DNA from 2 places in the Bradyrhizobium sp. LeoA1Lang genome. Region 1 is predicted to be linked to the other one. Evidence: predicted binding sites of a transcription regulator. Region 1 holds the regulator's gene; the other holds the start of a gene.
What was found. Region 1 encodes HrcA, which represses chaperone genes, less so after heat shock. Its sites were predicted from a motif close to GTTAGCACTCNCNNNNNGNGAGTGCTAAC; they were not measured.
Positions count from the first base shown of each region.

Region 1 (11,270 bases):
AGCACCACCTCGCCAACTTCAGCGGCGGTGAGGCCGGCATCCTTCAGCGCCTTGCGGCAGGGCTCGATGGTCTTCTGGATGAGTTCGTCAACCAGCGCCTCGAACTTGGCGCGGGTCAGCTTCATCGTCAGATGCTTCGGCCCGGTCTGGTCGGCCGTAATGAAGGGCAGGTTGATCTCGGTCTGCGTCGTCGACGACAATTCGATCTTGGCCTTCTCAGCGGCTTCCTTCAGGCGCTGCAAGGCAAGCTTGTCGTTGCGCAGGTTGATGCCCTGCTCCTTCTGGAATTCGTCGGCGAGATAGCTGACGAGCCGCATGTCGAAGTCTTCGCCGCCGAGGAAGGTGTCGCCGTTGGTCGACTTCACCTCGAACACGCCGTCACCGATTTCCAGGATCGAGATATCGAAGGTGCCGCCGCCGAGGTCGTACACGGCGATGGTGCCGGACTTGGTCTTGTCGAGACCGTAAGCGAGCGCGGCCGCGGTCGGCTCGTTGATGATGCGCAGCACTTCAAGACCCGCGATCTTGCCGGCGTCCTTGGTGGCCTGGCGTTGCGCGTCGTTGAAGTAGGCGGGAACCGTGATGACGGCCTGATCGACCTTCTGGCCGAGATGCGCTTCCGCGGTCTCCTTCATCTTCTGCAGGATGAAGGCGGAGACCTGGGAGGGCGAATAGGTCTTGCCGTCGGCCTCGACCCAGGCGTCGCCGTTCGATGCCTTGACGATCTTGTAGGGGACAAGCTTCTTGTCCTTCTCGACCATCGGGTCGTCATAGCGGCGGCCGATGAGGCGCTTCACCGCAAAGAATGTCCGTTCAGGATTGGTCACCGCCTGGCGCTTGGCCGGCTGACCGACGAGGCGCTCGCCATCATCGGTGAGGGCGACGATCGACGGCGTCGTCCGCATGCCCTCGGAATTCTCGATGACCTTCGCGTTCTTGCCATCCATTACAGCAACGCACGAATTCGTGGTGCCGAGGTCGATCCCTATGACCTTTCCCATGGTTCTGATTTCCTTCTCTTCTCTAAGGCAGGTTGGCTGGGCCCTGGCGGCGCACCGAACCGAACCCCCACACGTTCAAATGCTCGCGATATTGCGACGATGAGGCTCATATAGGAGGGGGGGTAAGGCCTGCAAGGACTGGACGCAACCTTGAGACCTGAAAAGACTGACGTTTGAAAGATTGTGTCAGCCCGGGCCGGGATCGGCTTGGGCCCGGCTTGGTCCTTGGGCCGACATTAACGAATGCGCAAGAAAGCTGCGACATTGCACCCTGCGCCATCAGGCGGCATGAAGCCGCCCGCCCCTGTCGTCGGGCCATCAAAACCGCTAAAAGCGGGCCAACTGAACGAGGCCCGACAGCTTGCGGCCCGCGCCGGCCGCCCATCGAACGGCTTCAATGCCAAACCCGGTAGATCCTTGACATGAACCCCATTCGCCTCCTCGCCGCGGTCGCCCTGTTCATTGCCGCCGCATTTCCCGCCTTTGCCGCGGACGTGGTCTTTCCGCCGGGCGCCCGGGTCGGGATGAAGCCGCTGGTGGGGCTCAATCGCGCGAAAACCTTCACCGGCTTCGAGACCGAGGACCAGGGTGTCAAGGTGCTGGTGACCGACCTGCCGGCGGAGGCCTATGGCGAGGTCGCCAATGCCTTCAAGGCGAACCCGGGCGGCGCCGGCGGGATCAAGCCGGAGAGCATCGAGACAGCGGCCGGCCTTGCCTATTACACGGTCGAGAATGCCAAGGATGGCGCCGGCGGCGTGCGGCGCTATTCGATGATCCTGCCCGGCCCGACCTTCTCCGGCTACATCGCCATGCAGGTCCCGGAGAATGCCGCCAGGATCTATACCGACGACGCCGTCCGCCAGATGTTTTCGACCGCAGCGATCCGGGATCAGGTTCCGGTCGACGAGCAGCTCGGGCTGATGCCGTTCAAGATAACCGAACTGGCGAACTTCAAGAACGTCCGCACGCTGGCGCCCGGCGCCGCGCTGATCGTCGCCGATGGCGACGAGAAGAGCGGGTTCGAGGTGGCGCCCTTCATGATCATCGGCATCATCGGCTCGACCGCGGCCTCTCCCGATGATCGCGGCCGTTTTGCCCAGCAAATCGCGACCACGATCCCCGGCGTGCGCGACGGACGGATCACGATGTCGGAGCCGATCCGCATCGATGGCCAGCCCGGCTACGAGACACGGATCGATGCGGTCAGCGGCAAGGACAACACGCCCGTTACCATCGTGCAGTGGCTGCGGTTCGGTGCACAGACCTCGCTGCGCATCATCGGCTCCTCGCCGCGCGATCAATGGTCGACCGCGTTCCCGCGCTTCCGCAGCGTGCGCGACGGAATTCAGCCGCGATAACATCGATCTCTGCCGGCCTCTGTCGAGGCCGGCATCAACCGCGTTGCATCAGCCGATGCGTTGAGCAGATTCAGTTTTGCTGTGCGGCCGAAGCCGGCGCGGTCTTTGCGCCGCCCTTGGAGACACCGACGAGCGCCGGACGCAGCACGCGATCGCCGATCGTGTAGCCGGCCTGTACCACCTGCACCACCGTGCCTGAGGGCACGGAGGGATCGGGAACCTCGTACATCGCCTGCTGGAAGTTCGGATCGAACTTCTCGCCGGTGGGATCGAATTTCTTGACGCCGTTCTTCTCCAGCGTGGCGTGCAGCGAACGCTCGGTCAATTCGACGCCCTCGATCAGGGCCTTCAGCCCAGGGTCGGCGGCCGCCTTGGCCTCCGCCGGGACAGCATCGAGGGCACGCTGCAGATTGTCGGCGATGTCGAGGATGTCGCGGGCAAAGCCGGTGATGCCGTAGGCGCGCGCGTCCGCGATCTCGCGGCTGGTGCGCTTGCGCAGGTTTTCCATCTCGGCCAGCGTGCGCAGCGTCCGATCGCGCGCTTCGTTCAGCTCCTTGGTCAGGGCCTCCGCCGATCCCTGCTCGGGATCGTCGGGCATGACGTAGGGCTTCGAGACCACGGGCTCGCCGGTCTGCGCCGGGTTCTCGGCGTTGTCGTTCGGCCGGTTCGGATCGGTCATGGCTTGCCTTTTCGAAAAATCGCGTCTGGTCAACATGTAAGGGATTGGCTGGCCGGGATATCGTGCTTTGGGCAACGAAAATCAAGCGCAACCAGCCCGGTTTCGAGGATTCGAGCATGATCCGGAAAAGTGGAAACCGGTTTTCCCTCGCGACAAACGCGAAGCGTTTGCGCGGAGATCATGCTCAAACAAAGAGATGAGATCATGATCTAACCGCCCAGGATCCTACTGACGAGGCGCGCGGCATAGTCCACGGTCGGGATCACCCGCGCATAATTCAACCGGGTCGGCCCGATCACGCCGAGCACGCCCACGATACGGCCCGCGCCGTCGCTATAGGGCGCAACGATGGTCGAGGACCCCGACAGCGAGAACAATTTATTCTCCGACCCGATGAAGATCCGCACGCCATCGGCGCTTTCCGCGCGCCCCAGAAGGTCGATCACGCCGCGCTTGGTCTCGAGATCGTCGAACAGCGACTTGATGCGCTCGAGATCCTCGAGCGCATGCAAATCCTCCAAGAGATTGGCGTGCCCACGCACGATGAGATGCCGGTCTTCATTGTCGCCACCGGACCAGCTTGCGAGCCCTGCCGAGATCACCTTCTGCGTCAATTGATCGAGGTCCGCACGACTTTGTGCCAGCGCGGTCTCGAGCTCAAGCCGCGCTTCGGCGAGCGTACGCCCGAGGATGCGCGCATTGAGGAAGTTGGTGGCCTCGATCAGCGCCGAGGATGGAACACCCGGCGGCAAGCCCAGCACCCGGTTCTCGACTTGCCCGTCCTCGCCGACCAACACCACCAGCGCACGTTCCGGCTCGAGCCGCACGAACTCGATATGCTTCAGCCGCGCGTTGGACTTCGGCGTCAGCACCACGGCGGCGGCGCGGGTGAGGCCGGATAGCCGGATCAGAGCCTCGTCGAGCGCTGCCTCCACCGACTGCGCGCGGCCGACGGTAGCCAATTGGCTTTGGATCGATTGCCGTTCCGCCTCGGTGAGGTGGCCGACCTGCATCAGCGCATCGACGAAAAAGCGCAGGCCCAATTCGGTCGGCAGCCGGCCGGCGGAGGTATGCGGCGCGTAGATCAGGCCGAGCTGCTCGAGATCGGACATCACATTGCGCACCGAGGCCGGCGACAGCGGGAGCGCGATCAGGCGCGAGATGTTGCGCGAGCCGACCGGCTCGCCGGTCGCCAGATAACTTTCGACGATTTGACGGAAAATGTCGCGCGAACGCTCGTTGAGCTGGGCAAGCCCGGCGTGCGGCGTGATCAAACCGACCGGTTCGTGTTGAGCCACAATAACTCCAACTCCCTCACAACTGCCTCTAATTTGACCATCCACACGCCCGCTGACAAGCGTGCATTACCGCCCGGGAGCCGGCCAAAAAGCTTGCCGCTACGCCTGCCCGCTCCTACAAGCACCGCCAGCCATATCGCTCGAATTCCCGGAGGATTCCCATGCGGCCAAGCCGCCGTGCACCCGACGAACTGCGCCCCGTCTCACTGGAACGCGGCGTGGTCAAATATGCCGAGGGTTCCTGCATGGTGAAATTCGGCGACACCCATGTGCTGGTCACTGCGACCCTGGAAGACCGTCTGCCCCCGTGGCTGAAGGGCCAGGGCCGCGGCTGGGTGACCGCCGAATACGGCATGCTGCCCCGTGCGACGCTGGAACGTACCCGTCGCGAGGCCTCCGCCGGCAAGCAGGGCGGCCGCACCATCGAGATCCAGCGCCTGATCGGCCGCTCGCTCCGCGCCACGGTCGACCTGGAAGCGCTGGGCGAACGCCAGATCACTGTTGATTGCGACGTGTTGCAGGCCGACGGCGGCACGCGCACCGCCTCGATCACCGGCGCCTGGGTCGCGCTCGCCGACTGCATCAACTGGATGAAGGCCCGCAACATGCTGAAAACCAACGTGTTGCGCGACAACGTCGCGGCCATCTCCTGCGGCATCTATAACGGCACGCCGGTGCTCGACCTCGACTATGCCGAGGATTCGGAAGCCGAGACGGACGCCAATTTCGTGATGACCGGCGACGGCCGCATCATCGAGGTGCAGGGCACCGCGGAAAAGACGCCGTTCTCGCAGGACGAGTTCCTGGCGCTAATGGGGCTGGCGCGCAAGGGTGTGGCGCGGCTGGTCGACTTGCAGAAAATGGCGGTGTCGTAGTCAATAGGCCATGCACCGCCGAATCACTGGAAAGCTCGTGATCGCGACCCACAATCCCGGCAAGCTTGCCGAGATGCGCGAATTGCTGGCGCCGCAGGGCGTGGAGGCGATCTCGGCGGGCGATCTCGGACTTGGCGAGCCCGAGGAGACCGGCGACAGTTTTCGCGCCAATGCCGCGATCAAGGCGATCGCCGCAGCCAAGGCCGCCGATCTTCCGGCATTTGCCGATGATTCCGGGCTGGCGGTCGATGCGCTGGACGGTGCCCCCGGCATCTATTCGGCGCGCTGGGCCGGCGAAAACAAGGATTTTGCCGCCGCGATGACGCGGATCGAACGCCTGTTGCAGGAACGCGACGCGACCGCGCCCCACCGCCGCAGCGCGCATTTCGTCTCCGCGCTCTGCGTCGCCTGGCCGGACGGACATCTCGAAGAGGTCGAGGCGCGCGCCGATGGAACCTTGGTGTGGCCGCCGCGCGGCACCGCCGGCTTCGGCTATGATCCCATGTTCCTGCCGGATGGCCATACCCGCACCTTCGGCGAGATGACGAGCGTCGAGAAGCACGGGCTGCCACCGCTCGGGCTCGGCCTGTCGCACCGGGCCCGCGCCTTCGTCAAGTTGGCGGAGATATGCCTTGACTGACCGGGACCAGGCAGCCTTCGGCGTCTACGTGCACTGGCCGTTCTGCCTGTCGAAATGCCCGTATTGTGATTTCAACAGCCATGTCAGGCATGCGCCGATCGACGAGGCGCGGTTTGCTCGCGCCTTTGCGCGCGAGATCGAGACGACCGCGGCGCGCGTCCCCGGCCGTGAAGTGTCCTCGATCTTCCTCGGCGGTGGGACGCCGTCATTGATGCAGCCGCAGACGGTCGGCGCGATCCTGGATGCGATCGGCAAATATTGGCGCGTCGCGTCCGATGTCGAGGTGACGCTGGAAGCCAACCCGACGAGCGTCGAAGCGACGAGGTTTCGCGGCTATCGCAGCGCCGGCGTCAACCGCGTGTCGCTCGGCGTGCAGGCGCTCGACGACGCTTCGCTGAAGGCGCTGGGGCGGCTGCACACCGCGCGCGAAGCGCTCGATGCGGTCGCCGTCGCGCGCCAGTCTTTCGATCGCTATTCCTTCGACCTGATCTACGCCCGGCCCGATCAGACCCCTGCGATGTGGGCCGACGAGCTGAGGCATGCGATCGCGGAAGCTGCCGAGCATCTCTCGCTCTATCAGCTCACGATCGAGGAAGGCACGCCATTCTTCGGCCTGCATGCCGCGGGCAAATTGCAGACGCCGGACGAGGCCGTCGCACGCGCGCTTTACGACGTGACGCAAGAAGTCTGTGTGCAAGCAGGCCTGCCGGCCTACGAGATTTCCAATCACGCCCGCCCCGGCGCGGAGTGCCGGCACAACCTCGTCTATTGGCGTGGCGACGAATATGCCGGGATCGGCCCGGGCGCGCATGGCCGCCTCGACATCAACGGCCGCCGTCACGCCACCGCAACGGAGAAGCGGCCGGAAGCCTGGGTGATGCGGGTCGAAACCAATGGCAGCGGCGTCGTCACCGACGAGGTGCTCAATAGCGAAGAGCGCGCCGACGAATTCCTGCTGATGGGGCTCCGTCTCGCCGAAGGCATCGACCCCGAGCGCTATGCGTCGCTTTCCGGCCGCGTACTCGACCCGCGCCGCATCGCGCTGCTGCGCGAAGAGGGCGCTATCATCGTCGACACCGACGGACGGCTGCGCGTGACCAAGTCAGGTTTCCCGGTGCTGGATGCCGTGGTGGCGGATTTAGCCGCATAGTGACGTGCAGTTCGTAGCCCGGATGGAGCGCAGCGCAATCCGGGGTGTCTGCATTAGAGCGTTTTCCGAGCGAAGTGGACACCGGTTCGCGTGAAGAAAACGCGTCAAAATAAGAATCTAGAGCTTCGGTTCTGATTCAATCAGAACCAAAAATGCTCTAGCTCGCGACAGAATCCCGGGTTGCGCTGCGCTTCACCCGGGCTACGGCAGCTTCTTCACGCCCCAAAGCTCTTCGGTGACCCCGCGACCGCTTGCGTGCCGCCGCTGGCGACTTTCATCACCGCAAGTCCGCGCTCGTTGGTGCCGTCGGCGCGGAAACGGAACAGGCCGTCAATACCGGCAAAGCCGGAGGGATTGGTCAGCGTTTCCTGCTGGAAGCGCTGAGCGCCTTGCGTTCGCGCCAGTGCGGCCACCAGCGCAACGGCATCATAGGCGAGCGTCGCGGTGCGCACGGGTTCGGAGCCGTATTTGCTGCGGTAACGACCGGCGAAGGCGCGGAAGCCGGACGGATCCGGCGCGGCAAACAGGCCGCCTTGCAGCGCCTGGCTTGCGAACACGCGCGGATTGTCCCACAGGCCTGTCCCCAAGAGCTGGATGTTGCGCAGATTGGCGCCGGCTGCGGTCAGCGCGTCTGCCGTCGCCACCACCGAATCACCGTCATCGGCGAGCAACAGCGCGTCGGCCTGCGCGAGCGACTGCGCCACTGTACGTGCCGGCGTGGCGCGATCGGCGCCGTATTTTTCGAATGCGACGACGCGGCCCTTGCGACCGGCCACCTGCTTGAACGCCGCCTCGACCACATTGCCATAGGCATTGTCGGGCACCAGCGCGGCAAAGGAGCGCTTTCCGATACTCGCGGAATATTCGACGATCCGGTTGATGTCGGACTCCGGCAGGAAACTCAGGAGATAGACGCCGCGTCCCGCCACGCTCGAATCCGTCGAGAACGCGATTACTGAGATACCGCGCCCGCGCGCCACCTGGGCGACGGCCGGCACCGACTGGGCGAACAGCGGGCCCAGGATGATCTCCGCGCCCTCGCCGATCGCCTGCTGCGCGCCCTGGGAGGCGCCTTGCGGACTGCCGCCGTCGTCCTTGATCAGGAGCTGGATATTCGGGTTCTGGAATTCCGCCAGCGCCAATTCGGCGGCGTTCTTCATCGACTGCCCGGCGAGGCCGGCATTGCCGGCCGCCGAGAGCGGCAGGATCAGCCCCACTTTGACCTGCCCGTTGCCGATCGCCTGCGGCTGCTGTTGCGGGCCGGCGGGCGCTTCCGGCTGCGACGGGCTCGACGGACTGGTAAACTGGCTAAGGGTCTGCTGCACCCCCGAGCAGGCGGCCAGCAAGGGAGCACCCAGCATCAGGCCAAGTGCTGTCCGGCGGGTCGCGGCGGAACCTTGCAGACCCGAGGATTTTGGTTTGCGACTATGCGGGCCCACCATCTCGTCTCTTCTCTTGACCAGCCGTGCTCGGGCCGGGATTCCAACTGCCGAACAAATGGGGGATGGAATCAGGCATATTGTCGGCGAATAGTTAACCAAAACAACGGGATTATCCCCATGGCGAATTGCCGGCTGTCGACCGTGAACCCCTCACCAAATGCGCAGCACAGCCGCCCTCACTCTGCAAGACGCAAGCACGTTATGGCGCCGGCGCTCCCCCACTCTTCGTTCGAGCACGATCTTTGGGAAAACCGGTGTCCACTTTTCCGGATCATGCTCTAGATTGGCATTATGCGCGCAAAAGCCAGCTCAAGATACGGTGCTGACGCCGGGATGGACGTCCCCAACAGGACATTTTCCATCGGCGGTCATGTGCTGACTGCGCCAAAGCCGGTTCCCGGCCTCCATCTGGTCGCAACACCAATCGGAAATCTCGCCGATATCACCCTGCGCGCGCTGGGGACGCTCGCCGGCGTCGACCTGATCGCCTGCGAGGACACCCGCATCACCCGCCGTTTGACCGAGCGTTACACGATTACGGCCGAGCTGACCCCCTACCATGAGCACAATGCGGCCCAGGCCCGGCCAAGAATCCTGCAGAGGCTGGCCGAGGGCGCCGCGATCGCGCTGGTCTCCGACGCCGGCACGCCGCTGATTTCCGATCCCGGCTTCAAACTGGTGCGCGAGGCCTGCGCCGCCGGGCATCACGTGATCGCGGTGCCCGGGGCGTCATCGGTGCTGACGGCGCTCTCGGTCGCGGCGCTGCCGACCGACCGCTTTTTCTTCGAGGGTTTTTTGCCTACGAAGGAACAGGCCCGGCGCACGCGCCTCGTAGAGCTCGCCAGGATCGATGCAACGCTGGTGCTGTTCGAATCCGGCAGCCGCGTGCAGGAGACGCTGGCCGACCTCGCCGCGATCATGGGCGGACGCGATGCCGCGATCTGCCGCGAGCTGACGAAACTGCACGAAGAGATCAGGCGCGCCCCGATCGCCGAACTGGCAGCAGGAAAAGACGACCTGGAGACGCGCGGCGAATTCGTGCTGGTGATCGGTCCGCCGCCGGCGGATGCGCAGACGATGGGGCAGGATCAGCTCGACGAACTGCTGCGCACCTCGCTCCTGCGCGACAGCGTCAAGGATGCGGTTGCGCATGCAGTCGAGCTTTCCGGCCGGCCACGCCGCGAGGTCTATGCTCGCGCGCTCGAACTCGCAAAAGAACGGCGGGGCGACGATGGCGAAGAGTGATGACGTGCCGCCGGACGCAATCGCAAAGCTCGCTTCGCCCGAACGGGTCGCTGCGTTCCGCACCGGGCTGTCGGCGGAAAGCCGCGCTGCGGTCTATCTGATGGCCAAGGGTTATCGCGTCCTCGCCAAGCGTTTCCGCACGCCCTATGGCGAGATCGACCTGGTGGTGCGCAAGCGCAACCTGCTCGCCTTCGTCGAGGTCAAGGCCCGCGCCAGCTTTGATGAGGCCGCCTATGCCGTCACGCCGCGCCAGCAGCAGCGCATCATTGCGGCCGCCCAGGCCTGGCTGATGACGCATCCCGAACATGCGGAATTCGACATGCGTTTCGACGCCATGCTGATTGCGCCCAAGCGTTTGCCGCGCCATCTGTTGGCGGCGTTCGACGCCAGCGCATGACTTCCTCGAGAGACCGGACCCAAAGCCCATGAAATTGAACGTCGCCGTCCAGATGGATCCCATTGAGCGCATCAACATTCGCGGCGATTCGACGTTCGCGCTGCTGCTCGAAGCGCAGAAGCGCGGCCACGGCATTTCCTATTACACACCGGACAAGCTCTCGCTGCGCGGCGATGAGCTGGTGGCGCCGGTGCAGATTCTTTCCGTGCGCGACGAGGTCGGCGATCACTTCACGCTTGGCGAGCCCAAGCGCGAGCCGCTGACCAATTTCGACGTGATCCTGCTGCGGCAGGATCCGCCGTTCGATCTCGCCTACATCACCTCTACGCATTTCCTCGAGCGTATCCACCCGAAGACCCTGGTCGTCAACAATCCCGCCAGCGTCCGTAATGCGCCGGAAAAGCTGTTCGTGATGAATTTTCCGCAGTTGATGCCGCCGACCTTGATCTCGCGCGACCTCGACGAGATCAACGCGTTCCGCGACGAGCATGGCGCCGTCGTCATGAAACCGTTGCACGGCCATGGCGGCGCCGCGGTGTTCCGCGTGATGCCGCAGGACATGAATTTCGGTTCGCTGTTCGACATGTTTACGGTGACGTTCAAGGAGCCATGGGTGATCCAGCGCTTCCTTCCCGAGGTCAAGCATGGCGACAAGCGCATCATTCTGGTCGATGGCGAGTTCGCCGGCGCCGTCAACCGCGTGCCTGCGGCGGACGACCTGCGCTCCAACATGGTGCGTGGCGGCGCGGCGCAGTCGACCGAGCTGTCCGATCGCGAGCGCGCGATCTGCACAACCCTTGGCCCGGCGCTGCGCGAGCGCGGCCTGTTGTTCGTCGGCATCGACGTGATCGACGGCTATCTCACCGAGATCAACGTCACCTCGCCGACCGGCATCCGCGCCATTGCGCGGCTCGGCGGCCCGGACGTGGCGGCCAGGATCTGGGACGTCATCGAGGCGAAGCGCGCAAAATCTTAGGGCGCGTCTGCCTTTCTTCCGCTCTGAGACCTCTTGTCAGCTTGCGACGGCGAGCGCAGCATGGCGTTGCTCGCCTTCAGGTCGTGGGGCAGGACCTGCTCGCGGGCGGCAACGCGATGATTGCCAAAATATAACTCGATAAAAATCGTGGAGGAAAAGCATGACAATCAACGTCTCGCGAAGGTCCCTGCTCGCGCTCGGCGCCGGCC
Region 1 is NZ_JBVAPG010000069.1:19,740-31,009, forward strand. Features, by position in the region: gene dnaK (molecular chaperone DnaK) at 1-1,001, opposite strand, end outside; gene ACZYOF_RS22740 (hypothetical protein) at 1,424-2,359, shown strand; gene grpE (nucleotide exchange factor GrpE) at 2,430-3,038, opposite strand; gene hrcA (heat-inducible transcriptional repressor HrcA) at 3,248-4,336, opposite strand; gene rph (ribonuclease PH) at 4,498-5,211, shown strand; gene rdgB (RdgB/HAM1 family non-canonical purine NTP pyrophosphatase) at 5,222-5,851, shown strand; gene hemW (radical SAM family heme chaperone HemW) at 5,844-7,001, shown strand; gene ACZYOF_RS22770 (penicillin-binding protein activator) at 7,217-8,443, opposite strand; gene rsmI (16S rRNA (cytidine(1402)-2'-O)-methyltransferase) at 8,735-9,688, shown strand; gene ACZYOF_RS22780 (YraN family protein) at 9,675-10,085, shown strand; gene gshB (glutathione synthase) at 10,114-11,061, shown strand; gene ACZYOF_RS22790 (MBL fold metallo-hydrolase) at 11,222-11,270, shown strand, end outside.

Region 2 (11,270 bases), on a different contig from region 1:
TTGGTAAGGAAATTTCCTGCCGTTTCTCACGCCTCAGATCTGCCCGCGTTTAATCCGCATTTAACTAAAAGTCGCCTTAATGACGCTCCGCGCCTCTGCGAGATGCTCCGGCGATTGTCCTGCACTCTCACACGAGGAAGAAGTGGAACTGTTCTGGACGCAAGGCGAATGAGTACGAGTACCGGTGCGTTTGGCTTTGCGGCGCCCTCCCGCAAAAAATCTTCCCGGAAAGTCCTCCCTCACCATTTCATTGGCAGCGCCGCGGTCGCGGCGCTCGTGGTCGGCTGCGCCTGGACCGTCTACACCAATATCTTCGCGGCGAACGTCTATCCCTCGATGGGCAGTGCCGCCTATGAGGCGCCGGTCGTGAAGCGGGAGGCTGCGGTCGCCGCGCGTTCGACGCCGTCCTTCAACGACGTGTTCGCGTCGCTGCCGCCACCGCCGCCGACCTTGTCGAAGCCTGAGCCAAGCTCGGCTTCGATTATGTTTAACGAAAGGTTTGCGGCCGCCGCTCCGGAGGGCGTGGAGTCACGGGCGGCCGAGACCGCACCGCCGGCGGAAGCGCCGAAGATCGCGGAAGCGTCGAAGCCAGCCGCCGCAGCCAAGCTCGCCGAAGCGAAGGCAGGTGCTGCGCCGAAGGGGGTTGAAGCGGCGAAGAAGGAAGCGGCGACCTCGCTGCAAGTCGCGCTCAACACGCCGGCCGCGCCGGTTGACACCAAGCCCGCGGCAAAATCGTCGGGCGTCCGCGACATGGCGGCGCGCGCCAAGGCGGCGGTGATGTCGATCGCCTCAGGCGAGAGGCAGTCGATCGTCGAGAAGCTCTGGGGCAAGCGCGAGTCTTCGGGCTCGCTGCTGTCGTTCGCCTCCGCTGACGCCAACGTCACCGCCAGCATTCCCTCGACGCTGAGCCAGAACCCGATGAACGGCGGCTCGCCACCCTATGACCGCCAGACCGCCGTCTACGACATCGCCACCAAGACCGTGTATCTGCCCGACGGCACCCGGCTCGAGGCGCATTCCGGCCTCGGCTCCAAGATCGACGACGTCCGCTACGCGCATGTCCGCATGCAGGGCGTGACGCCGCCGCACATCTACGAGCTCAAGCCGCGCGAAGCGCTCTTCCACGGCGTGCCCGCGCTGCGCCTGACGCCGATCGGCGGCGAGGACAAGATCTACGGCCGCTCCGGCCTGCTCGCGCACACCTACATGCTCGGGCCCAACGGCGATTCCAACGGGTGCGTCTCCTTCAAGAACTACTACGCGTTCCTGGATGCGTACCGGAATAAGGGCATCCGCCGGCTCGCGGTGCTGGCGAGGGTGCAGTGACGCGGACGCGCGTCAAGCGCGATTCAATGGTATTTCAGGCGCGAACCGTGAATCCATAGCACGTCCCGTGCAAAGCAATTGCGCGGAACTTCGCCCCGTGTATGTTCGAAAACGTACATGTCGGAATGGGGCGGGGCATGACGTTGGTGCAGGAAACGGGCCGAAGAAGTCGGCGGTGGGGTAAGATATTGCTGATCGTCGCGGCAGTCGTGCTCGCGATTCCGATCCTCTCCCCGGTGGTGTTTAGAAGTTTGCTGTTTCAACCCTTCAGCATTCCCGCGCGCTCGATGGCCCCGACGCTGCTGGAAGGCGACTACCTGTTCGTCTCCAAGTTCGCCTACGGCTACACGCATTATTCCTTCCCGTTTTCTCCCCGGCTGTTTTCAGGACGCATCTTCGGATCGGACCCTGCGCGCGGCGACGTGGTTGTCTTCCGTCTGCCGAAGGACGACCGCGTCGACTACATCAAACGTGTCGTGGGTTTGCCGGGGGACCGCATCCAGGTCAGGGACGGGCAGCTCACCATCAACGGCGCGACCGTGGCGCGGGAACGCCTGCCGGATTTCGTCGGCGAAGATCCTTGCGGAAATGACAAGCCGACGACGCGGCGTTGGCGTGAAACGCTGCCGAACGGCGTTAGCTACGAAACGCTCGACTGTATCGACAATGGCTTCTACGACAATACCAGCGTCTACACGGTGCCGGCCGGCCATTTCTTCATGCTCGGCGACAATCGCGATAATTCGACCGACAGCCGCGTGATGTCGGCCGTCGGCTATATCCCGCTCGAAAACATCATCGGTCGCGCCGGGCTGATCTTCTACTCCCGCTCACCCACGGGCATTGTCCGCACCGAGCGCATAGGCTCGCGCGTGCATTGAGCGTCGCCGTATTGCCGTACCTCATTGTGTGGTCGCGGAGCTACAGCGGCTGCAGCATGACGAAAAATCTCGCGCGCGCTCTTGCAACTTGGAGATGTTTCATTTATTAGCGCGCTCCTTCGCTAGGCCGTGGGTTCGGGCTCGTTGAGACCCGACTGGCGCGGGCCGGTTTCCGGTTTCGTGTTCCGCCGAATGAAGACGCAGGATGTGGCTCATGGAGAGCGTCGGGGTAACACCCGAAGGCATCGGTTCGATTCCGATCTCTTGCACCAACAAAGGATAGCTCAGTTTGGTAGAGCAGGTGACTATTACTCATCGGGTCGCGGGTTCGAATCCCGCTCCAGCGCTCCGTTTCAGCCTGAAACGCTGATACCTCTGAAAGGGGACCGGACGCGCGCTTCAGTCGCAGTCCGGCCGCATCGCCCAAAAGGGCTTTTCGTCCGAACTTAGACACTGTGAGAACCGGCTTTGCGCCGCGGTGGATACCGCTTGCGCTGATGCCGGGTGGCTCCGTTCGATCGCTCGACACGCGTCGAGCGCTCGCGCGCGTGCGCCCGTCATCGTGCAAGCTCAAACCCGGCCCGCCGATCTCTCAGGAAGCCGCGTCCGCGTCCTCGACATCCTTTGCAAACGAAACCCGCTCTGTGGCCGCAAGGCCGGAGCGCCAATGATGGAGGCGTGCCATGACCTGGCATTTGCTGACGACGCGGTTGACGGTGAAGGATGGTGAGCGCGCGCTATTGACGCGCAACGGCAGGCTCGAGCGCGTGCTTGAGCCCGGTCGTCATCGCCTGTTCGATCCCTTCAGCCACCTGACAGCGGAGATGTTCAACGTCGTCCGCACCGAATTCCCTGCGGATCGCTACGCGGTGCTGAAGGCTGCGCGGCCTGATCTCGCGGCGGAGCTGTTCGAGGCGGTCGAGACCAAGGCGAACGAGATCGCGATCGTCAGCCTCGACGGGCGTCCCGTGCACCTGATGACGCCCTGGCAGGTGCGCGTCTACTGGAAGGTCGCAACCGCTGTTGACGTCGAGCGCATCGACGTGGCGGTCGATCCTCGCGTCGACGCGCGGCATCTGGCGATGATCGAGCGTCAGCGGATCGGCGTCATCACCGAGGCGGTGGTCGAGAACCACGAGGCTGGCCTGCTCTATGTCGACGGCCGTCTGGTGGAGCGGCTGGCGCCCGGTCGGCACGCCTTCTGGATCGCCGGTCGCAAGATTGAGGTGAAGCGCCTCGATCTGCGTCCCCAGGCGATCGAGATCACCGCGCAGGAGATGCTGACCAAGGATCGCATCGCGCTGCGGGTGACGCTGACGGCGTTTCGCCGGATCGTCGACCCCGAGCGGGTGGTGGCGACGGTGCCTGACGTGGATGCGTGGCTGTACCGCCTGGTGCAGTTCGCGATCCGCGAGGCGGTCGCCGGCCGCACGCTCGACGAGGTGCTGTCGGCGAAGGCGGTGCTCGATGCGGAGCTTCGGGACTATGTCCGCGAGCGTGTCGCGGACTCTGGTGTCGAGGTGACGGAGCTCGGCGTGAAGGACGTGATCCTGCCCGGCGAGATCCGCGAGCTCGTCAACAAGGTGGTGGAGGCGGAGCGGGTCGCGAAGGCGAACCTGATCCGCCGGCAGGAGGAGACCGCGGCGACGCGTTCGCTCCTGAACACCGCCCGCCTGATGGAGGAGAACCCTCTGCTGCTCCGGCTCAAGGAGCTGGAGTCGCTGGAGCGACTGGTGGAGAAGGTCGGCCGCATCGACCTGCATGCGGGCGACGGGCAGGGCCTTGATGCCCTGCTCACCAGGCTGGTTCGCCTGAAGCCCGCGGAGAGTGCGTGAGAGGAAGGGCCGCCCACGGGCGGCCCTTCCTTACGTCGTTGCGCGGAACGGAACGGATAGGTCCGCGCAAGCGGTGAAATGGATTCCGGGTTCGGCGCGGTGCGCCGCCCCGGAATGACGAGAGGAGAGTCTATCCCTCGTCATTCCGGGGCGATGCGAAGCATCGAGCCCGGAATCCATTCATCCGAGAACACAGATCGCAATTTCCGGGCAAAATCGATCCACTCCGAGACGATCGCCTTTCGGGCGGGGGAACACAAAAGGCCGCGCCCAGGGGCCGTGTTGAAGCTTGACAGTTCGAGAGAGCATTCTAGGCTATTTTCTATCCACGGGTGCGCTTCGACATTCTCCGCCAAGAGGGAGAGCTATGCACGCGCCGCGACGACAAATCGGCAATCACGAGAGGGAGGACAAGACCGCTGCGAGAAGCAGGCGGGATGCAATTCCGTTGACATGAAAATGAAAAATCAAAGGGGAGGAATCCAATGGCAATCGGTATCAAGTACCTTACGTGCGGTGCGGCACTCGCGCTGGCCGCTGTGGCTGTTGCGCCACCCGCATTGGCGATCGATCCAGCGCGCCTACAGGCAGCCGAGCAAACGCCCAACGATTGGCTGACCTACCACGGCGGTTACAAGTCGTATCACTACAGCGCGCTCGATCAGATCAACGCTGATAACGTCAAGAATCTTCAGGTCGCTTGGATCCATATGCCGGGACGCTCGACGCGCGGGTTGCAGTCGATGCCGCTCGCGGCTGACGGCGTGCTGTACTACTCGGGCTCCTACAGTCGCGTCTACGCGCTCGATGGCGCGACCGGCAAGCTCATCTGGTCGTATTTCCCCGAGCTCGACGAACAACTGGTGGCGATGCAAACGCACTCGCCGTATAATCGCGGCGTCGCGCTCGGCGATGGCAAGGTCTTCGTCGGCACCGTCGACGGACGTCTCATTGCGCTCGACATGAAGACGGGCAAGCCGGCGTGGGACACGCGCCTGGTCGACTCAAAGAAGCTCACCGTCGGCTTCACGGGCGCGCCGCTGGTGGTGAAGGACACCGTCATCATCGGCAGCCAGGGCGGCGAATGGACCTCGCGCGGGCCACTGTTCGGCGTCGATATCAAGACCGGCCAGAAGAAATGGGAATTCTTCACCGTGGCCGGCACCGAGGACGCCAAGGCGACCTGGGGCAATGAATCCTGGCGCACCGGCGGAGGCGGCGCGTGGATGCCGGGCGGCTACGATCCGGAGACCAACACCATCTGGTGGGGCACGGCGAATCCCGCGCCGCTCTACGACTGGTCCGGCGCGGATTGGCAAAAGAGCGGGCCGCGGCCGGGCACCAACCTCTACACCACCTCGGTCATCGCACTCGACCCCGATACCGGAAAGCTGAAGTTCTATCACCAGGAGCTGCCGCATGACGCGTGGGACTTCGACTCGGCGGTCGGTGAATTCCTGATGATCGACCGTGACGGCCGCAAGCTCGTCGTGCATCCGAACAAGGGCGGCTTCGTCTTCGTCTACGATCGCACTAACGGGAAGCTGCAGAACGTCTGGCGGCTCGCCAAGAACATCAACTTCGTGAAGGATATCGACCCGAAGACCGGCGAACTGATCGGTCGGCGCGATCTGTCGCTCGGCCAGACGAGCTCGCCGCTCTGCCCGGCGATCGCCGGCGGCATCAGTTGGAACGCGGGCTCCTACAACCCGAAGACTGGCCTCTGGTACAAGCTCGGACAGGAATGGTGCATGGACGTGGACGTGGTGAAGACCACGCCAATCACCGAGCCGATGGCGCAGCTCAACATCGGCGCCAACTTCAAGCTGGTCCCGCCGCCGGACGGGCCGGCGCGCGGACACCTCAGTGCCCGCGACCCCGTCACCGGCGACAAGAAATGGGAGGTCACCTTCAGCGAGCCGCCGCTCGCCAGCGTGCTCGCCACCGGTGGCAATCTGGTGTTCGTGCCCGACTCGCGCGGCGTGCTGCACGCCTACAATGCCGAGACCGGGTCGGAATTGTGGTCGCACTATAATGGCGTCGGCCACAATGGCGGCATCATCAGCTACACCGCCGGCGGCAAGCAGTACATCGCAGTGCCGGCCGGATGGGGCGGCATGGTGGCCGATGAATTTCCGGCGCTGTTCGGCGAACCCTACAAGAGCATGCCGAAGGATGCCGGCGCGCTCGTCGTCTTTTCGCTGAAGTAACAATCATAACGGGGAGGCGGTGGGATGCTATTGCGTCCCACCGCTGCAATCCTGATGCGAAGGTCGAAATCAATTTTTCTCGCCACTGGCATTGCGCTGTTGTTGCAGTCCTCGTGGCCGTTGGGCGTCCGCGCGCAGCAAAGCCAGGCTCCCAACCAAGATCAGTCGGCCAAGGAGAGCGACATCGAGGGTGGCACAATGTTCGCAACCTCATGCGGCTTCTGCCACCAGAACGGTGGCCGCGCCGCCGGCAAGGGACCGAAGCTCGCCGGCACGAAACGCGACGACGATTTTCTCGCGGAGCGGATCAGGAAGGGCAAGCCCGGTGCCATGCCGGCCTTCGGCGGCGCCTTTTCGGAGAGCCAGATCATGGCGATCGTGGCGTATATCCGCGCGCTCGAGGAGTGATGCCGGCGATGCGATTTGTCGTTCTCGCAAGCCTGCTGGCCTTGTGCGGCGCCAGCGATGCCACGGCGCGTTCGCTCGAAGCGATCCACCAGCGCGGTGCGCTCACGCTCTGCGCGCACCCCAACGCGCTGCCGTTCGCCAGCAGGCATGGTGACGTTCCGGGGTTCCAGGTCGAAATCGCGAAGGAGCTGGCGAAGCGGCTCGAAGTCTCGCTGGAACAGCACTGGGTGATCAACAGCTTCCAGTACCGCCGCGCCGATTGCGACGTCATCCTCGATGCGATCGCCGACCGCGCGGTGCTGGCAGAGGTGGGACTGCGCATGTCGCGGCCCTATCACCGCAGCGGCGTCGCGCTGGCGGTTGGAGCAAACTCCACCGTGGCGTCGCTGGCCGAGTTGGGATCGGAGCAGCGGGTCGGCGTGCAGGTCGGCTCGATCGTGTCCATGACGCTCGGCAAGCGCGGGATCAAGACGTCGCCATTCGCGTTCGAGGACGACATCATGGACGCGTTGGCCAAAGGCGAGATCGATGCCGCGGCGGTCACGCCTGCTGCAATCGGCTGGTTCAATCACAACCATCCCAATGCGCGCGTCCGCCGCATCCCAGCCTTCGAGGACGAGCCGGACCTGAACTGGAATGTCGCTATCGGGATGCTCAGTCCGGATGAAAAGCTGCGACAGGGCATCGACGCTGCGCTGGAGGCATTGCTGGCCGACGGCACGCTCGCCCGGATCTACGCGCGTTACGATGTCGAGCTGCAGCCGCCGAAGTGAGTTGTGCCGGCAGAACGCTCCGTATTCGCGATCCGGCGCGAGCGGAGAGCTCTGCGCAAGCGGCGAAATGGATTCCGGGCTCGGCGCTGCGCGCCGCCCCGGAATGACACCGGATGGTACGGTTGGCTTATGAGGAAGATCAAGACCGGCAAAAACAAAAACCCCGGCATTGCTGCCGGGGTTTTGCATGTCGTGGATCGCTGGAAGCGAGGACTGCTTAGAAGTCCATGCCGCCCATGCCGCCACCCGGAGGCATTGCGGGGCCGGCGCCGCCCTTCTTCGGCACTTCGGCGACCATCGCCTCGGTGGTGATCAGCAGCGCTGCCACGGAGGCTGCGTTCTGGATCGCGGCGCGCACGACCTTGGTCGGGTCGATGATGCCCTTCTTGACCAGATCGGCGTATTCGCCGGTCTGCGAGTCGAAGCCGTAAGCGTAGGTCTTGTTCTCGAGGATCTTGCCGACGATGACGGAGCCGTCTTCACCCGCGTTGATCGCGATCTGGCGGGCCGGCGCCGACAGCGCCTTGCGCACGATCTCGACGCCGGTCTTCTGGTCGTCGTTCTTGGTGCGGATGCCCTTGAGCTGCTCGGAAGCACGGAGCAGGGCGACGCCGCCGCCCGGAACGATGCCTTCTTCGACGGCCGCGCGGGTCGCGTGCATCGCGTCATCAACGCGATCCTTGCGCTCCTTCACCTCGATCTCGGTCGCGCCGCCGACGCGGATCACCGCGACGCCGCCCGCGAGCTTGGCGAGACGCTCCTGCAGCTTCTCACGGTCGTAGTCCGAGGTGGTCTCCTCGATCTGCGCCTTGATCTGCGCCACGCGCGCCTCGATGTCGGCCTTCTTGCCGGCGCCGTTGACGATCGTGGTGTTCTCCTTGTCGATCATCACCTTCTTGGCGCGACCGAGCATCTGCAGCGTGACGTTCTCGAGCTTGATGCCGAGATCTTCCGAGATCGCCTGACCGCCGGTCAGGATCGCGATGTCCTGCAGCATGGCCTTGCGGCGATCGCCGAAGCCCGGAGCCTTGACGGCTGCGACCTTCAGGCCGCCACGGAGGCGGTTGACGACCAGGGTGGCGAGGGCTTCGCCTTCGACGTCTTCAGCGACGATGACAAGCGGCTTGCCGGTCTGCACCACGGCCTCGAGCAGCGGCAGCAGCTCGTTCAGCGAGGAGAGCTTCTTCTCGTTGATGAGGATGTAGGCGTCGTCCATCTCAACGCGCATCTTGTCGGCGTTGGTGACGAAGTAGGGCGAGATGTAGCCGCGGTCGAACTGCATGCCCTCGACGACGTCGAGCTCGGTCTCCAGCGACTTGGCTTCCTCGACCGTGATCACGCCCTCGTTGCCGACCTTCTTCATGGCGTCGGACAGGAACTTGCCGATCTCGGCGTCGCCGTTGGCGGAGATGGTGCCAACCTGGGCGATCTCGTCGTTGGAGGTGACCTTCTTGGAGTTCTTCTGCAGGTCCGCAACCACAGCCTCGACCGCGAGGTCGATGCCGCGCTTGAGGTCCATCGGGTTCATGCCGGCGGCGACCGACTTGGCGCCTTCCTTGACGATTGCAGCCGCCAGCACGGTGGCGGTGGTGGTGCCGTCGCCGGCCGCATCAGCGGACTTGGAGGCGACTTCGCGCACCATCTGCGCGCCCATGTTCTCGAACTTGTCCTCGAGCTCGATTTCCTTGGCGACGGTGACGCCGTCCTTGGTGATGCGGGGAGCGCCGAACGACTTGTCGAGCACGACGTTGCGGCCCTTCGGGCCGAGGGTGACCTTCACCGCATTGGCGAGGATGTCGACGCCGCGCAGCATCTTGTCGCGCGCTTCGACGGAGAATTTGACTTCTTTAGCTGCCATGTGTGTTTTTCCTTGAGGGATTTATCCTGGGAGGGAGGGCCTTAGGCCGCCTTCTTCTTGGAAGCGGGGACGTCGAGGACGCCCATGATGTCGCTTTCCTTCATGATCAACAGATCTACGCCGTCGATCTTGACCTCGGTGCCGGACCACTTGCCGAACAGCACGCGATCGCCAACCTTGAGGTCGATCGGGATCAGCTTGCCGGCCTCGTCGCGGCCGCCTGGGCCGACGGCGACGACTTCGCCCTGCGAGGGCTTTTCCTTGGCAGTGTCTGGGATGATGATGCCGCCTGCAGTCTTCTCTTCGGCGTCGATGCGCTTGACCACGACGCGGTCGTGAAGCGGACGGAAACTCATGCAGTCCTCCTAAGCTATTCTGGATGCTGTAGAATTCTGGAGCGTTAGCAGTCTACCTTGGCGAGTGCCAAGCTAGCTGCGATGGAAATAGGCCAGACTTTGCGTGGGGGCAAGGGCTTCTAGCAGAAAAATTGGCACTCGAAATTGCCGCCTGCCAGTATCGTTTATCATCATTAACTGGTCTCCGGGCGAGCGGCGAGACCCGTATTAGCACGTGCGCTAAGTTGCTGCTAACGCACGATTTTTCAACAGCCCGTTAAACATTTAGGCTTGTGATGAGTTGGTCGCATGCGTCACATTTCTCTCATGTGAGCGCATCTCCGCCGGGGTGGCTCCGGCAGGAAAGCCATCCCGTGAATGCGCTCCTTCGAAAGCGGAGGTTGGCATATGGTCTCGCGGGTTGGTGGGGTTGTTTCCGACGATTTCCGGAAGCAGATGCTGGGGTACGGGCTGACGACGGCGCAGATCCTCTATCGGATGCCGGACCATCCTTCGCTGCTGCAGACCTACGTCTGGCAGAATTACGATCTCTTCCCGAAATTCCCGGCGCTGCAGGATTTCCTCGCCTTCTGGCAGGAGAAGCTCGAGGGGCCGCTGCACTCGGTGACCGTCGCGCATTCCAAGCTGATCAAGCCGGCGGAGCTGCGCGCCGTCGACGGCGTCTTCCGCCTGCACTGAGGCGCCAAGTGAGGTGCCAAGTGAGGCGCTAAGACCGATTGCCGCCGGGTGGAACAGTGATAACGTCTCCTGGACGCGTCCGCGTCGCGGACGCCTGCAATAGGGAGGCACGCCATGGCCAAACAGAAGGCGGCATCAAGACCCGCAGCCAAGACGGCGGTCCGGAAGAAGTGGATCGGCCACAAGACCGCCGCCAAATCCACCGCCCGCAAAGCGATCAAGTCCAAGGGCCGCGTATCCAAGGCGGCACACAAGGCGCGGCCGAAGCAGCGCATCGCGATCAGCCATCATCGCGAAGAAGACTTCAAGGCCGATGGGCTACGCGCTTACGCGCAATATCGCGATCTCGGAATTGCTGACGCCACGCACGGGCTCGCGCAGGCGCATGTGATCCGGCTGGTCGGGCCGTGCAATCCGGAAGAGGTGTCGAAACTGCATTACCACGACGTCCAATTCCAGATGGTCTATGTGCTCAAGGGCTGGGTGAAGACCTACATGGAAGGGCAGGGCGAGACGTTGATGCAGCAAGGCAGCGCCTGGACCCAGCCGCCAAAGATCAAGCACATGATCCTCGATTATTCTGACGATGTCGAACTGCTCGAGATCATCCTGCCGGCTGAGTTCAAGACGGTGGAGTTGACGACCTAACCACCGCTGTCATTCCGGGGCGCGCGCAGCGCGAACCCGGAATCCATCGGGCCGCAAGCGCAAGTGGTGAAATGGATTCCGGGTTCGTCCTTCGGACGCCCCGGAATGACAGGTCAGGTCAACATCCCCACGATCGCGCCCATCAGGCAGGTCGTCAGCGTGCCCGAGACGATCGACTTCAGCCCGAGCGAATTGATCTCCTCGCGCCGCGTCGGCGCCATGGTGTTGAGGCCGCCGATCATGATGCCGAGGCTGGCGAAATTGGCGAAGCCGCACATCGCATAGAGCATGATCAGG
Region 2 is NZ_JBVAPG010000002.1:73,660-84,929, reverse strand. Features, by position in the region: gene ACZYOF_RS01195 (DUF2778 domain-containing protein) at 169-1,326, shown strand; gene lepB (signal peptidase I) at 1,515-2,207, shown strand; tRNA gene ACZYOF_RS01185 (tRNA-Leu) at 2,408-2,479, shown strand; tRNA gene ACZYOF_RS01180 (tRNA-Asn) at 2,485-2,550, shown strand; gene ACZYOF_RS01175 (slipin family protein) at 2,891-4,042, shown strand; gene ACZYOF_RS01170 (PQQ-dependent dehydrogenase, methanol/ethanol family) at 4,528-6,252, shown strand; gene ACZYOF_RS01165 (c-type cytochrome) at 6,277-6,660, shown strand; gene ACZYOF_RS01160 (substrate-binding periplasmic protein) at 6,669-7,433, shown strand; gene groL (chaperonin GroEL) at 7,651-9,291, opposite strand; gene ACZYOF_RS01150 (co-chaperone GroES) at 9,333-9,647, opposite strand; gene ACZYOF_RS01145 (usg protein) at 10,035-10,325, shown strand; gene ACZYOF_RS01140 (cupin domain-containing protein) at 10,440-10,973, shown strand; gene ACZYOF_RS01135 (NupC/NupG family nucleoside CNT transporter) at 11,087-11,270, opposite strand, start outside.
Region 2: a site for HrcA is predicted at 9,691-9,719, ahead of ACZYOF_RS01150 (co-chaperone GroES). Genes of this name have one in related genera too.